One region of the Streptomyces sp. NBC_01013 genome, then DNA from elsewhere that is predicted to be linked to it. Evidence: riboswitches for the same ligand, from Rfam matches in the RefSeq annotation. Region 1 holds a riboswitch; each other region holds the start of a gene.

Evidence for each region. A riboswitch is a leader RNA that binds a small molecule or an ion and turns the genes downstream of it on or off. The one in region 1 is predicted to bind thiamine pyrophosphate.
Region 2: another riboswitch for thiamine pyrophosphate. It lies ahead of OG538_RS09375 (thiamine ABC transporter substrate binding subunit); the one in region 1 lies ahead of thiC (phosphomethylpyrimidine synthase ThiC).
Region 3: another riboswitch for thiamine pyrophosphate. It lies ahead of thiO (glycine oxidase ThiO); the one in region 1 lies ahead of thiC (phosphomethylpyrimidine synthase ThiC).

Annotation. Positions count from the first base shown of each region.
Region 1 covers NZ_CP108687.1:4,112,294-4,116,589, forward strand. Annotated here, with positions in the region: gene OG538_RS17790 (hypothetical protein) at 1-355, shown strand, start outside; gene thiC (phosphomethylpyrimidine synthase ThiC) at 407-2,182, opposite strand; TPP riboswitch at 2,175-2,308, opposite strand; gene OG538_RS17800 (YibE/F family protein) at 2,379-3,710, shown strand; gene OG538_RS17805 (SsgA family sporulation/cell division regulator) at 3,791-4,228, opposite strand.
Region 2 covers NZ_CP108687.1:2,210,593-2,214,888, forward strand. Annotated here, with positions in the region: gene OG538_RS09370 (ABC transporter permease) at 1-1,577, opposite strand, end outside; gene OG538_RS09375 (thiamine ABC transporter substrate binding subunit) at 1,664-2,764, opposite strand; TPP riboswitch at 2,846-2,962, opposite strand; gene rlmN (23S rRNA (adenine(2503)-C(2))-methyltransferase RlmN) at 3,004-4,110, opposite strand.
Region 3 covers NZ_CP108687.1:6,162,991-6,167,286, forward strand. Annotated here, with positions in the region: gene OG538_RS26840 (thiazole synthase) at 1-647, opposite strand, end outside; gene thiS (sulfur carrier protein ThiS) at 650-850, opposite strand; gene thiO (glycine oxidase ThiO) at 925-2,106, opposite strand; TPP riboswitch at 2,104-2,216, opposite strand; gene OG538_RS26855 (NAD(P)/FAD-dependent oxidoreductase) at 2,430-3,617, shown strand; gene OG538_RS26860 (Rv2175c family DNA-binding protein) at 3,686-4,051, shown strand; gene thiE (thiamine phosphate synthase) at 4,152-4,296, shown strand, end outside.

The sequences.
Region 1 (4,296 bases):
CGTCGCCGCGGTCGGTCTTCTCCTCACCGCTCTGCGCAACGGCTCGACCTCGCCGGCCGACGAGGAGCAGGGTGAGGAGCTGCCGGAGGACGTGGCCCGCGCCAGGGAGGCCTGGCGGCACGCCCTGCTGGAACGCGGGATCCTGCCGTTCCTGAGGGACGCACTCGCCGACCCGGGGGCCGCCCCCGCCGCGCGCATCCCGCACCGCTCGGCCAACCGCATCCCGAAGATCGGCTACAGCAGGCCGGACTTCTCCAGCCCGGACGACGGCCCGGCCGCCGCGCCCCGCCCGACGTTCACCAGTCCGGACTTCACCAGTCCCGACTTCGGGGGACCCGAACACGAGCTGGACTGACGGGTTCAGGGGCTCGGGAGGCCCGTCGCAGGGCCTCCCGAGCTCCGGGACCTACTCCGCGATGGGCAGATAGACCCGGTTGCCCGCCTCCGCGAACTCCTTGGACTTCTCCGCCATCCCCGCCTCGATCTCCGCCTGTGAACCGCCGTGCTCGCGCCGGATGTCCTGGGAGATCTTCATCGAGCAGAACTTCGGGCCGCACATCGAGCAGAAGTGCGCCGTCTTCGCCGGTTCGGCCGGCAGCGTCTCGTCATGGAACTCCCGTGCGGTGTCCGGGTCGAGGGCCAGATTGAACTGGTCCTCCCATCGGAACTCGAACCGGGCGTCCGACAGCGCGTCGTCCCACTCCTGCGCCCCCGGGTGGCCCTTGGCCAGGTCAGCCGCATGGGCCGCGATCTTGTAGGTGATGACCCCGGTCTTCACGTCGTCCCGGTCAGGAAGACCGAGGTGCTCCTTGGGCGTCACGTAGCAGAGCATCGCCGTACCCCACCAGGCGATCATCGCCGCACCGATGCCCGAGGTGATGTGGTCGTACGCCGGCGCCACATCGGTCGTCAGGGGGCCGAGGGTGTAGAACGGCGCCTCCTCGCAGATCTCCTGCTGGAGGTCGATGTTCTCCTTGATCTTGTGCATCGGAACGTGTCCGGGACCCTCGATCATGGTCTGGACCCCGAACCGCTTGGCGACCGCGTTCAGCTCGCCGAGCGTACGCAGCTCCGCGAACTGGGCCTCGTCGTTGGCGTCCGCGATCGACCCGGGCCGCAGCCCGTCGCCCAGGGAGTACGTCACGTCGTACGAGGCAAGGATCTCGCAGAGCTCCTCGAAGTTCTCGTAGAGGAACGACTCCGTGTGGTGCGCGAGGCACCACGCCGCCATGATCGAGCCGCCCCGGGAGACGATGCCGGTCTTGCGGCGCGCCGTCAGCGGCACGTACGGCAGGCGCACGCCGGCGTGAACCGTCATGTAGTCGACGCCCTGCTCGGCCTGCTCGATGACGGTGTCCTTGTAGATCTCCCAGGTCAGCTCCTCCGCCCTGCCGTCCACCTTCTCGAGTGCCTGGTAGAGCGGCACGGTGCCGATCGGCACCGGGGAGTTGCGAAGAACCCACTCACGGGTGGTGTGAATGTTGCGGCCGGTGGACAGATCCATGACCGTGTCGGCGCCCCACTTGGTCGCCCAGGTCATCTTGTCCACCTCCTCCTCGATGGAGGACGAGACCGCGGAGTTGCCGATGTTGGCGTTCACCTTCACCAGGAACCGCTTGCCGATGATCATCGGCTCGATCTCCGGGTGGTTGACGTTGGCCGGCAGAACGGCCCGGCCCGCGGCGATCTCTTCGCGCACGGTCTCGGGCTCGACGTTCTCCCGGATCGCCACGTACTCCATCTCCGGGGTCACCTCGCCCCGCCGGGCGTACGCGAGCTGGGTGACGGGGCGCCCGTCCCGGCTGCGCCGGGGCTGTCGGGGACGGCCGGGGAAGACGGCGTCCAGATTGCGCAGCCCACCGCGCGGTGACGTGTGCTTCAGCCCGTCGTCCTCCGGGCGTGCGGGACGGCCCGTGTACTCCTCGGTGTCGCCGCGGGCGATGATCCAGTTCTCCCGCAACGGCGCCAGTCCCCGGCGGACGTCCGTCTCGGTCGAGGGATCGGTGTACGGCCCCGACGTGTCGTACAGCGTCACGTCCTTGCCGTTGGTGAGGTGCACCTGACGGACCGGCACCCGGAGGTCCGGGCGTGAGCCCTGGACGTACCCCTTGTGCCATCCGATGGACTTTCCGGCCTCGTCGTTCTCATTCGAGGCAGGCGTGCGCGTGTCCGATGTGGTCATGAGACCTACTCCCTACGCCGGCATTACCCGGTAACAGGTTCGGCGGTCGGCGCAGCGAGTCCCGTACGGACGTACGGAGATCAGCGCCCTCTCAGCCCGGTGCTCCGAGCTCCCGCGTGTGCAAAGGTGCCACCACGCTAGCGCCCTCATCGGCCGACTGAACAGAGGGCCCTTCCGTAGTTGCGATGATCGGCCGGTGACGTCCCCTCATAGCGACTTCGAAACACAGGCCCATCAGCACGCGCACACGCACAGCCACGGGCCCGCCGCTCCCGTCTCCGGCCATCTGCGCAAGGTGATCGCCGCCGTGCTGATTCCGTTCGCGGCCGCGGTCGTCGTCGGGCTCGTGGTCCTCTGGCCCGGTGGTGCGCCGGCGCACGAGCGCACCGGTGTCGGCTTCGACCGGCAGACCCAACAGGGCAAGGTGGTGAACATCGACAGAGTCGACTGCAAGGACGTGAACGCCTCCCAGCTGCCCCTCAGCGTTGAGACCGCACCGCCCACGGGCGAGCGGGCCGAAGGGGCCGCCCTCTGCAAGAAGGCCACCGTCGAGATCACGAGCGGGCAGGACAAGGGCCGGAAGTTCGTCGAGGTCGTCCAGCCCGACGCGCCCCGGCAACTACGGGACGGGCAGGGGGTGGTCGTCGCCTACGCCCCCGACGCGCCCCATGACCTCCAGTACTCCGTCACCGATGTGAACCGGAAGTTCCCGTTGATGCTGCTGGCCGGGATCTTCGCGCTGGTCGTGGTCGTCGTGGGCAGAATGCGCGGGGTAATGGCCCTGGTGGCACTCGCCCTGTCGTTCGCCATCCTGACCCTGTTCATCCTTCCGGGGATTCTGCAGGGCTCGAACCCGCTGGTCGTGGCAGTCGTGGGGGCAAGCGCCATCATGCTGATCGCCCTCTACATCTGCCATGGACTGACAGCCCGCACCTCCGTCGCCGTCATCGGCACCCTGATCTCGCTGCTGCTGATCGGGCTCCTCGGCTCGCTCTTCGTCGGCTGGGCGACTCTGAGCGGGAACACCGACGACAACACCGGCCTCATCCACGGCCTGTATCCGCACATCGACATGAGCGGACTGCTGCTGGCCGGCGTCATCATCGGTTCCCTGGGGGTGCTCGACGATGTGACGGTCACCCAGACCTCGGCGGTCTGGGAACTGCACCAGGCGGACCCGACGATGAGCGCGAAGGATCTCTACCGGGCAGGCATCAGGATCGGGCGCGACCACATCGCCTCAGTGGTCAACACCCTGGTGCTCGCGTATGCGGGCGCCGCGCTTCCACTGCTGCTGCTGTTCTCGATCGCCCAGAGCGGCGTGGGGACGGTGGCCAACAGCGAACTGGTGGCGGAGGAAATCGTGCGCACACTGATCGGCTCGATCGGACTGGTCGCCTCGGTACCTGTGACCACCGCGCTCGCGGCACTGGTCGTCTCCGCGGACCGCACCGGACTCGCCGCAGATTCCGGAGCTCCGGCATCCGCGCGAAGCGGCAGGGGGCACCGCCGCCGGACGAGGTCCTGAGTGCCCGGACACGGAGAGCGATTCACCCGTTCGGCAGGTGTGCTGTTCGACCGGCATACAGGCCATGGGCACCGCCTTCGTCAGCCGGCGTTCTGCTCCTCGGCCAGAATCCGTCCCAGTGCCTCTTCCAAATTGCCCTCGAAATCACCCAGCGTGCACTCCTGGCCGAGCGGCACGAGCTTGTCCGTCCGGTCGAGGAATGCCACCAGGGGTGCCGTGCCGGCCCTGAACAGCGCACGGTCGGCGCCCACCTGGAGCCGGATGTGGACGTCGGAGAGGCCTTCGGGCTCCGTGGGCCCGATGTGCACATCGCCGTCACCACTGGGGCTGTTGAGACCGTCGAGCAGCAGCTCACGGCCGAAAGCCCAGGTGACGGGGGCGTCGCCGGGCAGATGGAAGGTCATCCGGATCGCGTACGGATCGCACACTTCGTACCGGAGCTCCACCGGGATACGGAAAGAGAGCTCCTCGGAGACGAGGAAGCTCATCATGACCTCAGCTTGAACCGACTCGCGCATCGTTCAACCCCGCAGTAGATGAATCTGGCCAGGAATGATCCCCCATGGCCCTATTGACGCCATCGTGG
Region 2 (4,296 bases), 1.9 Mb from region 1:
AGCAGCAGCAGTGACACCGCGCACACGAGCATCAGAATGGTGCTGAGGGCCATCGCCTGGCCGTAGTTGAGCTCCCCGGACCGGCCGAGCAGCCGGGCGACGGCCACCGGGAGCGTGGGACTGTCGGGCCGCGCGATGAACACGGTGGCCCCGAACTCGCCGAGTGACACAGCGAAAGCGAATCCGGCGGCGACCAGCAGTGCCCGGCGCACGAGCGGCAGATCCACCTCACGCCAGGCCCGCCACGGGGAGGCGCCGAGCACCGCGGCGGCTTCGCGCAGCCGCCCGTCGACCGCTCTGAGGACCGGCAGCATGGTGCGGACGACGAAGGGCACTCCGACGAGCGCCTGGGCGAGCGGCACCAGGATCCAGGAGGTACGCAGATCCAGCGGTGGCTCGTCGAGGGTGATCAGGAAGCCGAAGCCGACGGTGACGGCGGAGACGCCGAGTGGCAGCATCAGCAACGCGTCGAATCCCCGGACGAGCCGCCCCGCCTTCCTGGTCAGGGCCGCGGCCGCCAGTCCTCCGACGAACAGGGCGATGAGGGTGGCGACCAGGGCGTAGCGCAGGGAGTTCCCGATCGCCTCGATCGGTGCGACCAGGAACGTTCCGCTGTTCGCCTCCGCCGAGGCCAGCGCACGGTAGTAGGCGAACCCGTGGCCGCCGGACACATCGAGCGACCGCTCCACCAGGACACCGAGCGGCAGCAGAATCAGCACCAGCACGGTCAGCAGCACGCCTCCGAGCAGCGCCCACTGGCCCGCTCCGCGCGGCCTGCGGGACGTCTGAGCCGGATCGACGAGCTTCAGCGCGGTCTCCCTGCGCCGCACGGTCCACGCGTGCACGGCCAGCACGGCGCCGACCGCGACGAACTGCACCAGGGTCAGCACGGCAGCCGTGGGCAGGTCGAGCAACTGCGCGGTCTGCCGGTAGATCTCCACCTCCAGCGTGGAGAAGCCCGGTCCGCCGAGGATCTGCACGACACCGAAGGAGGTGAAGGTGAACAGGAAGACCATCAGCGCCGCGGCAGCCACGGCGGGGCCGAGCGCGGGGAGGGTGACACGGCGCCAAGCGGCGAAACGCCCCGCGCCGAGGACCCGCGCGGCCTCCTCCTGCCGGGGGTCGAGCTGCGCCCAGAGTCCACCGACGGTGCGCACGACGACGGCGTAGTTGAAGAAGACGTGGGCCAGCAGGATCGCCCACACCGTGGTGTCGAGCCGCACACCCCAGAGCCCGTCGAGGAAGCCGCCGCGGCCGAGCAGCGCGAGGAACGCCGTGCCGACGACAACGGTCGGGAGGACGAACGGCACGGTGACGACCGCCCGCAGCACCTGCTTGCCGGGGAAGTCGAACCGCGCGAAGACGTACGCGCCCGGCAGCGCGACCAGCAGGGTCAACGCGGTCGAGGCGAGGGCCTGCCAGAGCGTGAACCAGAGGACGTTCTGGATGTCCGGCCGGCCCAGCACCTCGCCGAACCGGCCGAACTGCCATACGCCTTCGGCCTTGAGCCCGCGCCCCACGATCGCGGCGACGGGATAGGCGAAGAACAACGCGAAGAACGCCACGGGCACGGCCATCAGACCGAGCCGCACCGCGCCCCCGCGCAGGGACCGGACGCGCGCGGCCTTCCCGCGCGCGCCCGGTCCGCGTGCGGGAGTCTTCGCTACTTCACTACGAGCGAGGACCATGACTGGACCCACTGCTCACGGTTCTTGGCGATCTCGTCGGGGGCGACGGTCGTCGGCTTGTCGACCGTGGCACCGAACTTCGTGAAGAGGTCCGGCACCTTCGCGCCCTTGGTGACCGGGCTGACGAACATGTTGAGCGGCATGTCCTCCTGGAACTGCTTGCCGATCAGGAAGTCCAGGAGCGCCTTGCCACCCGCCGCGTTCTTCGCCCCGTCGAGCAGGCCGGCGAACTCGATCTGGCGGAAGCACGTCCCGGTGGCGACGCCGGTGGGGGCGGTCTTCGGCTGCGGGTCCGCGTACAGCACCTCGACGGGCGGGCTGGAGGCGTAACTGACGACGAGCGGCCGGTCCGCCTTGGCCTTCTTGCCGCCCGCGGAACCGGAGAACTCCTCGTTGTACGCCTGCTCCCAACCGTCGACGACCTTGACGCCGTTGTTCTTCAGCTTCTTCCAGTAGTCCTGGTAGCCGTCCGCGCCGTAGGTGGCAACGCTGCCGAGGAGGAACCCGAGGCCGGGCGAGGAGGTCGCGGCGTTCTCGGTGACGAGGAGGTTCTTGTACGCGGGCTTCGCCAGGTCCTCGAAGGACTGCGGCGGAGCGAGCTTCTTGTCGGCGAAGTACTTCTTGTCGTAGTTGACGCAGATGTCGCCGGTGTCGACCGGGGTGACCCTGTGCTTGTCGTCCAGCTGGACGTCGGCCGCGACCCGGTCGAGGCCCTTGGCCTCGTACGGCGTGAACAGCCCGTTGTCGAGGGCGCGCGAGAGCAGGGTGTTGTCCACGCCGAAGAACACGTCGCCGCGCGGCGAGCCCTTGGTCAGGATCTCCTGGTTGAGTGCCGCGCCCGCGTCACCGCTCTTCAGCACCTTGACGGTGTAACCGGTCTGCCGGGTGAACTCCTTCAGCACGCCCTTGGAGGCGTTGAAGGAGTCGTGGCTGACGAGGGTGACGGTCTTGGAGCCCGTGCCCCGGGTTCCACCGGAACCCGATGCCGAGTCGTCGGAGCTGCCGCATCCGGTGAGCGCGGTCGCGCCGATTGCGGCGGCGACGGCCGTCACCGCGATCTTCCTGGTGGTGCTCATGTGATTCCTCCTGGGTATGACCAGGAAGAGACGCGGCCCTGCCCGCACCGGCGGAAACCGGAAGCGGGCAGGGCGCAACAGCTTGAGTAAGGTCCGAACTTCCTACCCGGAATGACCCGGGCGAGGTTCAGAGGGTCTGCGGCCAACCTGTTCTCGGTGCCGCACTCTCAGCGCTGTGGCGCTCCCCTGTCGGAATATGAAGTTGCTTTCGAGCCCAGGCTACACGGCCGATTTCGGCCTCAGCGCTCGGATGCCGCCAGCTGTCCGCAGGCCCCGTCGATCTCCTGGCCACGAGTGTCCCGCACGGTCACCGGCACCCCGTGGGCGGCGATCGCCTCGACGAACGCCTTCTCGTCCTCGGGTCGAGAAGCGGTCCACTTCGATCCGGGCGTCGGGTTGAGCGGGATCAGGTTGACGTGAACCCGCTTGCCCTTGAGCAGCCGGCCGAGCCGGTCGCCCCGCCACGCCTGGTCGTTGATGTCGCGGATCAGCGCGTACTCGATGGAGATGCGGCGGCCGGACTTCTCCGCGTACTCCCAAGCGGCGTCCAGGACCTCGCGCACCTTCCACCGGGTGTTCACGGGCACGAGCGTGTCACGCAGCTCGTCGTCGGGGGCATGCAGCGAGACGGCGAGACGGCACTTGAAGCCCTCGTCGGCGAATCGCAGCATCGCGGGGACGAGGCCGACGGTGGAGACGGTGATCCCGCGCTGCGAGAGGCCGAGCCCGTCGGGCTCCGGATCGGTCAGCCGACGGATCGCGCCGACCACGCGGTTGTAGTTGGCGAGCGGTTCGCCCATACCCATGAAGACGATGTTGGAGAGCCGGGCCGGTCCGCCCGGGACCTCGCCGTCGCGCAGCGCCCGCATACCGTCGACGATCTGGTGGACGATCTCGGCGGTGGAGAGGTTGCGGTCGAGCCCGGCCTGCCCGGTGGCGCAGAACGGGCAGTTCATGCCGCAGCCGGCCTGCGAGGAGATGCACATCGTGACGCGCTCGGGATAACGCATCAGCACCGACTCGACCAGCGTCCCGTCGTGCAGCTTCCACAGCGTCTTACGGGTGGTGTCGTCGTCGCAGCTGATGTGCCGGATCACGGACATCAGATCGGGGAACAACGCCTCGGCCAGCTTGTCGCGCGATCCGGCGGGGATGTTGGTCCACTCCGACGGGTCGTGCGCATACCGCGCGAAGTAGTGCTGCGAGAGCTGCTGCGCGCGGAAAGGCTTCTCGCCGGTCGCGGCGACTGCTTCCTTGCGCTCGGCGGGCGTGAGGTCGGCGAGGTGGCGCGGGGGCTTCTTGGCTCCGCGGGGCGCGACGAAAGTGAGTTCTCCGGGCTTAGGCATGGTTCCTCCAGTGTCGCAGACACGCCGAGGTGCCGGTGCTCGTCAGCGGTGAGGTCCGTCATCGGGCCGCCGCCGACGGCCCCGCGACGGCCCCGCGACGGCCCGGCCGCACGCAGGACAGTGACCGATCGCACCCCGGGCGGCCGGCCCTCACGGGCCGTACGCGCACAGGTGAGCCCGTTCGTG
Region 3 (4,296 bases), 2.1 Mb from region 1:
GGCTCCTGGGCCCGGGTCACCGCCGACGCCAGCATCACGGCCGCACATCCCAGCTCCATCGCGAGCGCCGCGTCCGACGCCGTGCCGGCGCCCGCGTCCAGGATCACGGGTACCCGTGCCTGCTCGATGATCAGCTGGAAGTTGTGGGGGTTGCGGATGCCCAGGCCGGACCCGATGGGGGAGCCGAGCGGCATGATCGCCGCACACCCCACGTCCTCCAGCTTCCGGGCCAGCACCGGATCGTCGTTCGTGTACGGCAGCACGGTGAAACCGTCGTCCACCAGTGTCTCCGCGGCGTCCAGCAGCTCGATGGGGTCGGGCAGCAGAGTGCGCTCGTCCGCCACCACCTCCAGCTTGACCCAGTCGGTGCCGAGCGCCTCGCGGGCCAGCCGGGCGGTGAGCACCGCCTCACCCGCCGTGAAGCAGCCCGCCGTGTTCGGCAGCACGCGGATGGAGAGCCGTTCCAGTACGGAGAGCACGGAGCCCTGCACGGTCGGATCGAGGCGGCGCATCGCCACGGTCGTCAGCTCGGTACCGGACGCGATCAGGGACCGCTCCAGGACGTCGAGGCTGGGCGCCCCGCCCGTCCCCATGATCAGCCGGGAGCCGAAAGCGGCGCCGCCGAGCGGGAAGAGGTCGTCGGACATGGTCAGCCTCCCTGGACCGCGGTGAGGACCTCGACCCGGTCGCCGTCGCTGAGCGCGGCCGTGGGCCACTGCCCGCGGGGTACGACGGTCTCGTTCAGGGCGGCCGCGACGCCCGAGGGCGCGCCGGTCAGCGAGGCGACCAGGGTCCCCAGGGTGGTGCCCGGCGCGACGGCGACGGCCTCGCCGTTCACGGAGACGTTCACGGAGGCGTTCGCGGACACGTTCGCGGCGGCGTTCCCGGAGCCGCTCGCGGAGCCGGGAAGCGCGGTGGGGTCGGTCATACGGGCTGCTCCTGACGTACGGGGGCGGCGGCGGGCGAGAAGCGGCCGGGGGAGAAGGGGCGGGCCACGTCGGGCAGCACGCCGTCGGCCAGCAGCTGCGCCATGGCGTCCCCGGTGACGGGGGTGAGCAGCACCCCGTTGCGGTGGTGGCCGGTGGCGAGGTGGAGGCCGGGCAGCGCGGTGCGGCCGAGCAGCGGGGCGTTGTCGGGGGAGGCGGGGCGCAGACCGGCGCGAGTCTCGGTGAGCGGCAGCTCGGTGATGCCCGGCACCAGTTCGTGGGCGTCACGCAGCAGTTCGTACACACCGCCCGCCGTGACCGTGGTGTCCCAGCCCATCTCCTCGCTGGTGGCGCCGATGACCAGCTCGCCGTTCTCGCGCGGGACGAGATAGACGTGGCTGCCCCGGACCACCGCCCGCACGGTGCGGGACAGGAAGGGGGCGTACGCGGTGGGCACGTGCAGCCGCAGCACCTGGCCCTTCACCGGGCGGACCGGGGGCAGGACGTGCTCCGGCACGCCCGCGAGCCGGCCGCTGAGGCTTCCCGCGGCAAGCACGACCTGATCGGCTCCCGCCTCCGTACCGTCGGCCAGCACGGCTCCGGCGGCACGGCCGCCCGTGACCGAGAGCCGCTTTGCCGGTTGGCGGTGGAGGACGACCCCGGCCCGCTCGCACGCCGTCAGCAGCGCGGCGGCCAGGCGTCGCGGGTCGACCTGGTGGTCGCCGTCGACCCGCAGTCCGCCGCGTACGCCCGGCGCGAGCATCGGCTCCAGGCGCCGGCACTCCCGGCCGGTGAGCCACTCCGACTCCAGTCCCGAGCGGCGTTGCAGAGCGTGCAGCTCGCGCAGGTGGGCGCGGTCGTCGGCGTCGAGCGCGACGGCCAGGGTGCCGCAGGCGCGAAAGCCGATGTCCTGTCCGCTCGCCGCCTCCAGTTCGGCCGCGAACAGCGGATAGCGCGCGGCGGAAGCGACATTGAGGCCGAGCAGCATCTCCTCGCCGTAGTGGAGTTCGGTGACGGCGGCCAGCATCCCGGCCGCCACCTGGGCGGCCCCGCCGCCCGGGTCGGGATCGACGACCGCGGTGGCCAGGCCGCGTTGTGCGGCCCGCCAGGCGACGACCAGGCCGATGATGCCGCCCCCGATGACGAGAACGTCGGACCCGTTCCCACGGTGTGTGCGCATGGGCGTCCAGCCCCTCCCTTCGCCGGCATGACCCGGATCAGGTTCGTACGGTCGGAGGCCGTCCAGCCTCCCTCTCAGCCCGGTACGCCAGGGCTCCCGCGAGTGATGTGCACGGCCACCCTAAACCCCTGGCCCGCGCCCCCGGCAAGGGAGCCGCCGGTGCCGCGGGCGAGGGCACGGGCGATGCGGTCCGGCAGCGATGATCCGGACACCGACTTCCTGACGCAACGTCAGGTGTTTAAGGTGGGCTGGTGGACGAGCAGACCGGACAGCAGCAGACAGAGCCGCGGCAGAGCCGCCGCGTCGTGATCGCCGGAGCGGGCATGGCGGGCGTGCAGACCGCCGTGGCCCTGCGCGAACAGGGCTTCACCGGCCCCGTCACGCTGATCGGCGCCGAACCGCACCAGCCGTACGACCGCCCACCGCTGTCGAAGGCGGTCCTCCTCGGCAAGGCCGAGGACTCGGCGTTCGACATCGACTTCGAGGCGCTGGACATCACCCTGCGGCTCGGCCTCGATGTGACCGCGCTGCGCGCGGCCGACCACGAACTGGACACCCCCGACGGGCCCGTCCCCTACGAGGTCCTGGTCATCGCCACCGGAGCCGAGCCCCTGACGCTGGCCGGTTCCGAGGGCGTGCCCGGGGTCCATCTGCTGCGCACCCTGGACGACGCCGCCCGGCTGCGGCCGGTCCTCGAACGGCAGCACGACGTGGTGGTCGTCGGCGCGGGCTGGATCGGCGCCGAGTTCGCCACCGCCGCCCGCGCGGCCGGCTGTGCGGTCACCGTCGTGGAGGCCGCCGACCGCCCGCTCGCCGGCGCCCTGCCCGCCGAGGTGGCCGCCCCCATGGCCGGCTGGTACGCCCAGAGCGGCGCCGCACTCCTCACCGGCGCACGGGTCGCCCGCATCGAACCCGGCCGCGTGGTCCTGGCCGACGGCCGCACCCTCCCGGCGGGCGCGGTCGTCGTCGGCATCGGTGCCCGGCCCGCGACGGGCTGGCTCGCCGGATCCGGGATCGAGCTCGGGCCGGACGGATCGGTGACCGCCGACGCCTCGCTGCGCACCTCGCTCCCCGATGTGTTCGCGGTCGGGGACTGCGCCTCCTTCCCCTCGGCCAGGTACGGAGAGCGGCTGCTCGTCCACCACTGGGACAACGCCCTCCAGGGCCCCCGGACCGTCGCCGCCGCCGTCGCTGCCCCCCTCGCCGGCCCGGAGGGCGGTGGGCCGGCCCCGGTCTACGACCCCGTGCCCTACTTCTGGTCGGAGCAGTTCGGCCGCTTCGTCCAGTACGCGGGCCACCACACGGGGGCCGACGCCCTGGTGTGGCGCGGCGACCCGGCCGAACCGGCGTGGACGGTGTGCTGGCTGCGCGACGGCGCGCTCGTCGCCGTACTGGCGGTCGGCCGTCCGCGCGATCTGGCGCAGGGACGCAAACTCGTCGAAACCGGCGTGGAGCTCGCCCCCGAGCAGGTTGCCGACCCCTCCGTTCCCCTGAAATCGGCCACGCTCTGACGGCCGTACGGCCCCCGTACGGTCGGCCCGGGTACCGACTGTCGGTCCGGGATGGCACGCTTGTCCCCGTGACCGAGATTGACGCAAAGATCGATGCTCTCGTCCCTGCCTGGCTCCACCTTCCCGACATCGCCGAAATGTTCGATGTCCAGGTGACGCGCGTGCGCCAGCTGGTCAAGGAGGGCCAGCTCATCGCCGTACGACGTGGTGAGAACCGGGCGCTCCAGGTGCCTGCCGCCTTCATCGACGGCGACAAGGTGGTCAAGGGCCTTTCGGGGACCCTGACGCTCCTGAGGGACGACGGCTACTCCGACGAGGAGATGCTGGAATGGCTCTTCACCCCCGACCCGAGCCTGCCGGGTACGCCCGCGCAGGCGCTGAGTGAGAATCGCGGCACGGAGGTGAAGCGCCGCGCCCAGGCGCTCGCCGTCTGACCGACAGCCGCACAGGGGATGCGGGCCGCACGTCGCGGCCCGCATCCCCTGCGGCGCCGCACCGAACCACCGTCATCGTCGTCCCCGGGGGAACCGCACCATGTCCACGCCTCGCGCCCTGCTGTCCGACGCCCGGCTCTACCTGTGCACGGACGCCCGCCGGCGTCAGGGCGACCTCCCCGCGTTCCTCGACGCGGTCCTCTCCAGCGGGGTGGACATCATCCAGCTGCGGGACAAGGGCATGG